DNA from 3 places in the Lactobacillus sp. IBH004 genome. Region 3 is predicted to be linked to each of the others. Evidence: predicted binding sites of a transcription regulator. Region 3 holds the regulator's gene; each other region holds the start of a gene.
What was found. Region 3 encodes HrcA, which represses chaperone genes, less so after heat shock. Its sites were predicted from a motif close to TTAGCACTCNNNNNNNNNGAGTGCTAA; they were not measured.

Region 1: LDX54_RS04710 (LysM domain-containing protein) is a predicted target of HrcA. The motif match lies at 2,056-2,082, and genes of this name have one in related genera.
Region 2: LDX54_RS07880 (Hsp20/alpha crystallin family protein) is a predicted target of HrcA. The motif match lies at 1,829-1,855, and genes of this name have one in related genera.

What each region holds. Positions count from the first base shown of each region.
Region 1 covers NZ_CP110217.2:925,850-929,137, forward strand. The annotation lists gene scpB (SMC-Scp complex subunit ScpB) at 1-381, shown strand, start outside; gene LDX54_RS04700 (pseudouridine synthase) at 384-1,100, shown strand; FMN riboswitch at 1,129-1,243, shown strand; gene LDX54_RS04705 (ECF transporter S component) at 1,326-2,012, shown strand; gene LDX54_RS04710 (LysM domain-containing protein) at 2,116-2,592, shown strand; gene cmk ((d)CMP kinase) at 2,631-3,288, shown strand, end outside.
Region 2 covers NZ_CP110217.2:1,573,150-1,576,437, reverse strand. The annotation lists gene LDX54_RS07885 (C1 family peptidase) at 1-1,165, opposite strand, end outside; gene LDX54_RS07880 (Hsp20/alpha crystallin family protein) at 1,304-1,726, opposite strand; gene greA (transcription elongation factor GreA) at 1,936-2,397, shown strand; gene LDX54_RS07870 (Y-family DNA polymerase) at 2,476-3,288, shown strand, end outside.
Region 3 covers NZ_CP110217.2:1,100,311-1,103,598, reverse strand. The annotation lists gene ribF (riboflavin biosynthesis protein RibF) at 1-913, shown strand, start outside; gene hrcA (heat-inducible transcriptional repressor HrcA) at 1,049-2,098, shown strand; gene grpE (nucleotide exchange factor GrpE) at 2,111-2,704, shown strand; gene dnaK (molecular chaperone DnaK) at 2,723-3,288, shown strand, end outside.

The sequences.
Region 1 (3,288 bases), 170 kb from region 3:
GAAAACTTTTTTCAAAAAGATTTAACTAAAAGTCTTAGTCAGTCCGCTTTGGAAATATTAGCAATTGTTGCTTATAAGCAGCCTATTACTCGGATAGAAATTGATGAAATCAGAGGGGTAAATTCATCTGGTGCTTTACAAACATTAATTTGGCGGGGTCTTGTAAAGATAAATGGCAAAAAAGAGGCTCCGGGACACCCTAATTTATACGTGACCACTGACTATTTTTTGCAGTATTTTGGTTATCAAAGTTTAGCCGATTTACCTCTAATTGAAGATTTTGAAGATGATAGTGTTAATGCCGAAGGTGAAATCGATTTATTTGCGGCTAAGGGTCAAGCAGATAAGAATATTGCTAAAACTCAAAAAGGAGAATCATAATGGTGTTAGAACGATTACAAAAAGTAATTGCTGAAGCTGGAATTGCTTCACGACGCAAGGCTGAAAAAATGATCACCGCAGGGCGGGTGACAGTTGATGGTAATGTAGTTACAAAATTAGGTACTAAGGTAGATACATTTAGTAATATTACCGTCGATGGTGAACCAATTGAGCGGGAAAGTTTGCACACATACCTTTTTTATAAACCGCGTGGGGTGGTATCGACTGCCAGCGATGACAAAGGCCGAAAAACCGTTGTTGACTACTTTAAAGAATTGCCCTACCGCTTGTACCCAATTGGCAGACTAGATTATGACACGTCAGGTTTACTCTTGATGACCAATGACGGAGAGCTTGCAAATTTATTGATGCATCCACGCAATAATGTAGCAAAAGTATATGTTGCTAAAATTACGGGTGTGCTTTCTCCTGCAGAAATCAGTCAGCTTACCCACGGAGTAAAAATTGATCGTCATAGATGTGCTCCGGCTAAAGTTAAAGTAATTAGAACTGACCGCAAAAAAAATAGCCAAATAGTACAGTTAACTATTCATGAGGGGCAGTATCATCAAGTAAAAAGAATGTTTAAGGCTGTTCATCATCAGGTTAAAAAATTAGCACGTGAAAGATATGCCTTTTTAACCCTGGATTCTCTGATTTCCGGAAGTTTTCGCGAATTATCGCATGAGGAAGTTGACAGATTAAAAGACGTAGATTAAGATGGTATTGAAAATTAAATATTAAGTTTGTTGTCTTCATGGCAGGGTGAAAATCCCGACCGGCGGTGAGAGTCCGCGACCCACGAAAGTGGTGGAATCTATTGTGATACCGATAGTTAAAGTCTAGATGAAAGAAGACAGACTAAACTAAAAGCCAAGATCTTTAGCTTACTTTTACTCGGTCTGTTGCTAGAAGCAACAGACCGAGTTTTTTTGGAGGTAAGAATTTTGCAAAGAAAAGGCAGAAATAATTTGGTCAATATAGTAGCATATACTTTAATTGGAACAATTGCATATGTATTAATGCTTTTGGAAATACCATTGCCTGTCACCAGCTTTTTAAAATTTGATTTTTCTGATGTTGTAATTACTATTGGTACTTTTTTATTTGGTCCATTACCCGGCATTTTCATCGCGTTTGTGAGAATGCTAATTAATTTAATATATAAAGGTTTTGCGCTACCAAGTTTAGTGGGTCAATCTGCTGCCTTTTTAGCATCAATTTCATTTGCTTTGCCGTTTTATTATTTGACTAGAAATATCAATAAAGATGAAAAGAGTTTTACTAAAAAACATTTAAAACCAATCTTAGGTATAGTTCTTGGCATTATAGCGATGGCTTTTGTTTTGTCAGTTTTAAATGCTCTGGTTCTAACACCTTTTTATGCAGCAACTACGGTACCCAATTTGCCAGCTATTCATGGTTATTCAGGTCTATTGGCGTTTACTGAGAAAGTTTATTTGGGCAAATTGCTCCACATTCCATCAATGAGTGCCTATATTTTTGGCATTATTGTGCCGTTTAATTTATTAAAAGGGGCAATAAATGGTACGGTGGTTTACTTATTGTTTGAAACTGTTTTGAGAACAATCAAACCATTTGTCAGGAAAAACTTCAATTTAAAAAACTAAAATCAGAAATTATGAAATCGGTCTATTAAATGACCGATTTTTTTATCCACTTAAATGGTAAATATGCTAAAATTAAACAAGTTAGGTAAGGAGGCTTTTTAAGATGACTAATAATCCTAAGGGACCATATCAACATTATAAACGTCCGCAAAAAACCAGAGTTGAAACATACAGCTCTGGTTCTAAAGGTTGGATTGTACTCATTGTTTTACTTATAATGATACTAATTGGCCTTGTTCCAGTAGTACATCATTTAGCAGCGAATAATAATTCAAGTAATAAAATAGTTGAAGTACGCAAAATTCATAAAAAAGCTGCCAAAAAAGCAAACGTTAAAGCTTCTCCTGCAAAAAACAAACTTGTCGAAAATAAAACTAAAAGCAAACCGAAGGCAAAACCAAAACCTAAGATTAAGCATAAAAAGAAACACGTGAAAACTAAACAATATATAGTTCAAAGTGGAGATTCTTTAAGTAGTATTGCTCGTCGTTTTAAAATTTCTGTTGGTCAGTTAGCTGAGTTAAATCAACTTGATCCTAACAGTCAGGTGGATATCGGACAAGTACTGCGTATCAAATAACTTAGAAAGGATAGGGACTGCAGTCCCTTTTTTATTGAATGCAAGTAGCAATTGATGGACCAGCTTCAGCTGGAAAAAGTACAGTAGCAAAGATAATAGCTCAAAAATTGAACTTTACGTATATTGATACGGGAGCAATGTACCGTGCTTCTACCTGGTTAGCACGTGAACACAAACTTAGTTATAGTGATGAAAAAGGCATATTGGCTGCTATTGATAAAGAAAAAATTGAACTGAAAAGCGAAAATGGCCAACAAAAAGTTTTTGCCGGCGATAAGGATATATCTCAAGATATACGTACACCGGATATTTCTGCTCACGTTTCTCAAGTATCAGCTTTGGCAGATATCAGAGCTAAAATGGTCAGTTTGCAAAGACAAATGGCCGGTCAGATGAATGTAGTGATGGATGGTCGTGATATTGGGACCACAGTTTTGCCTGCAGCTGACGTTAAAATCTTTTTAGTTGCGTCTGCTCATTCTCGAGCCCAAAGAAGAATGCTTGATTTTAAAGAAAGAGGAATTAAAACTAACCAGTCCCTTGAAGAAATTGAACAAGACATACTGGAAAGGGATTATAAAGATTCGCATCGTAAAATTTCACCATTAAAAAAGGCACTTGATGCTATTGAAATAGACACAACTTCTATGACTATAGACCAGGTAGTTAATGCAATCTTATCTGAAATTAAAAAAA
Region 2 (3,288 bases), 470 kb from region 3:
TCTTTTCGCCCCAGGAGTTTTCAACCTTCCATTGGCGAACATGTCCACCGTCTTCATCTACGCCAACTAAAGTCATTGCGTGAGTAGAAGCGCCTGCACCAGTGCGCAAACGATCAGCCTTGGACATCTTAAGGTCTACGCCAAAGAGTTCGCTTAGTTGATACAAATCACTGTCAAGGTAGCCCTTCTTGCGGTCACTTTGTTCACCAACATCATTGCCAAACCAGACTGCTTCGCCGTCTTTTAACTGGTTAACAGCTGCAGTTTCCAAATACTCCATTGGTACGTTTAAGAATTTGATGCGGTATGACCCCTCAACGTTATCTTCAAAAGGTAAGCCATATAATTTATCATATTCATGGTCTGGAGCATTAGACAATACGACATAGTCGTTGAAGTCAACGTCACCCATGTATTTATGCAAAAATTCCAGTGGAGTTAAATCTTTATCCAAGTGGTATTTCTTATCGTCATCACGATATTCCAAATCAAATTTCTTAGGTGGTTCACCGACTGCGATTGCAGTCATCTGGTAAACTTCACTTAAGAATTGCTTGCGGGCTTTTTCGATCTCATCGTCTTTACCGGCCTGCTTTAATTTACGCAAGACCAGAGCATCCTTCTTCAGCTTATCACCCAAAGCTTTGGCAAAGCCGTTAGTATTATTGGTATTGAAACTCTCAGGCATTGCATAAGAAGGAACGACACCATATTTTTCAATTAAAGCAGCGCCCATGTGGAATTGGCCACCATCTTCGCCTGCACCATCTAGGTGGGCTTTAACAGTACGTGAATCGAGTGGTTCGTCTGCTGTGTCTAAGATATTGTCATAAAAAATATTTGCCCGTTCAATTTTATCCCAGAAGAAGTTGTAGCTTTGTGAGAAAGTAAAATTCTTGCAGTGATATTTTTTACCAAAATTGTGGCGTAAAATGTTTAAAGTGGCAAATTCCCAGCAACGACCTGATTGGCGTTGATTAGTAACATTTTCTGTATCAAGTTCGGTTGAAAACACACGGGTCAATTCACCTTGAACGCGTTCATTGTAAGCAGCTGTTAAAACACCACTTTTTTGAGCTGCTCGAGCAACAACTTGATTTTGTGGTTTTTCATTAAAGTTTGCGGCAAATTCTTCCAACTCTTGGACAGTTAATTTATGAGCCATAAAATAAATTCTCCTTTTTTAATCTATTTTTAAATTACTATATATTTTAAGCTAAAATAAAAGCGAGTTCAATAGCTGAACTCGCTTTAGAGAATTGTATTGGTAACTTATTTAAAATTTATGCAAGATGGTAATAGGTTAATCAATTTGAATTGAATTATCATTTGCACCAGCTTGCTGCTTTGGCAAGGTAATAGTCAATACACCATTATCGTATTTGGCGTGAATGTCACTTGCAACTACATTTGGTAATCTGAAGCTGCGTGAAATGTGGCCTTCACTTCTTTCACGGTGGATAATACTGTTATCCTTAGACATATCCTTAAATGATTTTCTTGAGCCGGATACGCTCAAAATACCATTATTATAATTTAGGTGTATCTTATCCTTGTCCATTCCGGGCATATCAACTTTGATCACATATTCTTTGTCGTTTTCAACAACATCTGATTGCATTAATTTTGCTACTTCGTTATCGTCAAAAAATTTTCTCGGAAGATCAAACCAATCGTTCATCGCATCAAATAGGTCATTGTGCCGATTCATCATATCATTTGCCATAGTAAAAAACTTCCTTTCGAAATTTATATATTTGTATCAGAAGACTTTCATTTCTTCCTTACAATTATTATTATAGTATGCAGTTTCATAAAAAGGAAATAATTAGCACTATTATTTTTTGAGTGCTAAATAATTAGCTTAGATACCTTGAAATTGGTATTTATAGCTTGTGGATAATATTTTTAAGAAAATAATTAGGAGAGAATATTTTGGTTTATTATCAAAAAATGACGCCCAAGGGTTACCAAAAAATCAAAGATGAAATAGCCGGTTTAAAAAAGGATAGGCCCAGAAGAATTAAAATTTTACAGGAAGCCCGCTCTTTAGGTGATTTGTCGGAAAATACTGAATATACGGAGGCCAAGCGTGATTTAGGTCATCTTCAAAGTCGTCTGCGTTATCTGGAAAAGCAGTTGAAATATGCCGAAATTATTGAAAAGAAGGCCGATGGCAAAGTAGATTTAGGCAAGACGGTCACACTAAAGTTTGCTGACGATCCGGAGACTGAAACATACCAGGTTGTCGGTCGCATGGAAGCTGATATTGAAGCAGGAAAAGTTGCGTTTGACTCACCTCTGGGTCAAGCAATTATGAAAAAAGAAGCTGGTCAAACTGTAAGTGTTGCAGCACCTGCTGGGAAATATCAAGTTACTATTAAAAAAATTGAATAAATTTTTGCTTGATTATTCGAACTTGTGTTTGTATAATTTATTTTAGCGAACGTAAGTTTGCAATAGGAAGTGAAAGCAATGTATGATTACCGTTATGAACCACACCGGTTAATTTTTATGATTGATAACAAATCATTCTTTGCTAGTTGTGAGGCACTTCAATTAGGTCTAAACCCAATGAAAGCTGTGTTGGCAGTAGTTTCGCATCAGCCGCATACAAATTACGGCTCGGGGCTAATTATGGCGGCTTCACCATTAGCGAAAAAGAAATATGGGTTGACTAACGTCATGCGGGTACGTGATTTACCCACCAAAAAAGAAGCGCCGGATTTGATTTTAGTAGAACCTCATATGAACTTATACATCAAGCGCAGCATGCAGGTATTGGCAATTTTTCAAAAGTATGCTGCTGATGAGGATATCCATGTCTATTCTATTGATGAAAGCATGATTGATATGACTAAGTCATGGCGTTTGTTTGGCAACGATCCGTATCTGGTAGCACGCAAAATTCAGGTAGAAATCAAATCAAAAATTGGACTTTACACTACTTGCGGAATAGGAGAAAATCCATTGCTAGCCAAATTAGCCATGGATATTTCTGCTAAACACCGTTGTTCAATGATTGATTATTGGCATTATATTGATGTACCTGATACTATTTGGCAAATTAAAGATCTGGAAGATGTTTGGGGGATTGGCAAAAAAATAGCTGCCCGTTTGCGCCGATTACACATTAATAATATGTATGAATTAGCACACACTGATCCAGCAATTTTAAAAAAAGAGTTTGGCGTAATTGGTGAGCAGCTATTTGCAATTAGCTGGGGAGTGGATCGCAGCATTATTAGCGAAAAATATTTTCCCATAATGAAAAATTACGGCAATTCA
Region 3 (3,288 bases):
ATACCCTTTTAAGGAAAACATAATTCCCCAAAATATAATTCTTGCTTTAGGTTTCTTCGATGGGGTTCATCGCGGACATCAAGAATTAATCAAAATCGCAAAAGAAAAAGCAAAGCAAAGACATTTACCACTAGTAGTAATGACGTTTGATCGTCATCCAAAAGAAGTTTATCAAAATAAAAAAGTTACATACATTGATACTCTTCCAGAAAAAGCATACAAGATGCAGAAACTTAAAGTTGACTATTTGTTGGTGATGCACTTTAATGAAGCTTTTAGTAAACTAACTGCACAGGAATTTGTTGATAATATTATAGTAAAATTACATGCCGACACTGTAGTTGCTGGCTTTGATTACACATATGGCCCTAAAGACACGGCTAATATGAAAAATTTCCCTAAGTTTGCTCAGGGAAGGTTCAATATAATTAATGTCCCTAAGCAGTCTTATGATGGTCAAAAAATTGGTTCTACGGAAATCAAGAAAGCGATAACTAGTGGAAATATGGAATTAGCCGCTAAGTTGTTAGGCTTTCCCTATGTTATGTCAGGCTATGTAGGTCACGGTTTGCGCAATGGGCATAAACTAGGTTTTCCCACAGCTAATTTGGTTTGGAGTGAAGACAAGGCTGTTCCTAAAATTGGCGTATATGCGACTAAAACCAAGATTTGTGGTAAGTGGTATGACTCAATGACAAGTGTAGGCTATAATGTGACTATCAATCAGGGGAAAAAGCTTTATATTGAGTCAAACTTATTTGGCTTTGATCAGGAAGCCTATGATGAGGAAATGGTAATTAAATGGTATAAGTATACCCGTGGTGAAATTAAATTTGCCAATTTAAAAGAGCTAACACAACAAATGAGTCAAGACGAGGCTGAAATTAAAAATTATTTTGCTGCGATGAATTAATTAATGATACTAAAAAAATGATTGACGTTTTTTAAGAAAAAAGTTAGCACTCAACTTGACATTCTGCTAAAAGCTAGTATCATATAAATTGTTAGCACCTAATCAGATTGAGTGCTAAAAGTGAGGGCGATATTTATGTTGACCGAACGTCAAGAATTAATTTTAAAAACAATTATCAATGATTTTACGCAGACACATGATCCTGTTGGGTCCAAAACTGTTATGAATCAACTGCCTATTAAGGTTTCAAGTGCTACTATTCGTAACGAAATGGCTGTTTTAGAAGATAAGGGTTTGATTGAAAAAACTCATTTGTCTAGTGGTCGCGTGCCTTCAACTGAAGGCTACCGCTATTATCTTGACAATTTAGTTGAACCTTTACAAATTTCATCTTCTGTATACAAGCGAATCATTAGTCAGCTTGATCAACCATTTCATCAGGTTAACGATATCGTACAGGCAGCTGTCAAAATTTTATCGGATCTAACCAATTACACAGCATTTGCGGAAGGTCCTGAAAATAGTGAATTAACTATTACTGGTTTTCGTATCGTGCCATTGTTTAACAGACAGATTATGGCTGTCTTAGGAACTAGTGACGGTGACGTTCATGACCAGGTTTATACTTTACCTTATAATGTTAATGGTGATGAAATTGAACAGGCTGTGCGCATGATTAACGATCAGCTGGTGGGCAAAACTTTAGATCAAGTTACTCCAGACTATCTTAAAAAGACTTTGGGCAATAAACTTAAAGTTGCTCATGTCTCTGAACTGATTAATTTGGTCGAGGATGTTATTAACGATGCTGCCAGTGAGCAAACCTATGTTGATGGTCAGATTAACCTGCTTAACAACATTTCTCTGGACGATATTTCAAACTTAAGATCGCTCTATGAAATGATTGAGCATAATGATTTGATTTCCAGTATTTTGGACAATAGGCAAAATTTGAAAAGCGACAGGTATCCCGTTCGAGTTAGTTTAGGATCCGAATTATCAAATGATTTGTTAAAGGATTACAGTCTGCTTACGGCAGAGTACAGCGTTGGCTCTCATGGAAAGGGCATAATTGCTTTACTTGGCCCTGATAATATGCCGTATTCTCAGGTGATTGGATTACTCGAGTATTTCAGAAACGAACTATCTAAAAAATTACTTGATTATTATGGTAGATTCAAATAAAGGAGGTTAGCCGTGAGTAAAGAAGAAAATAATAGTAAAAACTCAAAAAAAGAGCCAAAAAAAGATGAGCATAAAAAGTCAAAGACAGAAGTAGAAAATTCTAAGACTAAGGCTAACGAAGAAAAGAAACCAGAGTCTTTGGAAAGTAAATTGCAGCGTAATTTGACTCAATTGCAAAAAGAAAAAGACGATCTGGAAGATAAGTTTTTGCGCAGTCAAGCTGAGATGCAAAATATGCAAAATCGCTACAATAAAGAAAGAGCGCAGCTTATCAAATATGAGTCTCAATCCTTAGCTAAAGATGTTTTGCCAGCGATGGATAATTTAGAAAGAGCTTTAGCTACTAAAGTCGATGACGAAGCATCAAAACAGCTTAAAAAAGGTGTACAGATGACACTTGATTCACTGGTTAAAGCTATGAAAGATCACGGTATCAGTGAAATTATAGCTGAAGGTGTCAAATTTGATCCCAATTTACACCAAGCTGTTCAAACCGTTGCAGCTGAAAATGATGATCAAAAAGATCATGTTGTACGAGTTTTACAAAAGGGATACTTGTACAAAGATCGTACTTTAAGACCGGCTATGGTTGTTGTAGCACAATAATTGAAAGGAAGCATATCAATGTCAAAAGTTATCGGAATTGACCTCGGAACTACTAACTCAGCAGTTGCCGTTTTGGAGGGTAAAGAACCCAAAATTATTACTAACCCAGAAGGAAATCGCACTACCCCTTCAGTAGTTGCCTTTAAAGATGGAGAAATCCAAGTTGGTGAAGTTGCCAAAAGACAAGCAATTACCAATCCCAATACTATTTCTTCTATTAAACGTCACATGGGCGAAACTGATTACAAGGTCAAAATTGGTGATAAAGCATATACACCACAGGAAATTTCAGCAATGATCTTGCAGTATATCAAGAAATTCTCTGAAGATTATTTGGGCGAGAAAGTAACCGATGCTGTTATTACCGTACCTGCATACTTTAATGACGCTCAGCGTCAAGCTACCAAAGATGCTGGTAAAATAGCTGGTTTAGATGTTAAGAGAATCATTAACGAACCTACTGCATCTTCCCTTGCATATGGTCTTGACAAAGATGCTGAAGACGAAAAAGTTTTAGTTTACGACCTTGGTGGTGGTACTTTTGATGTTTCCGTTTTGCAATTAGGTGACGGTGTGTTCCAAGT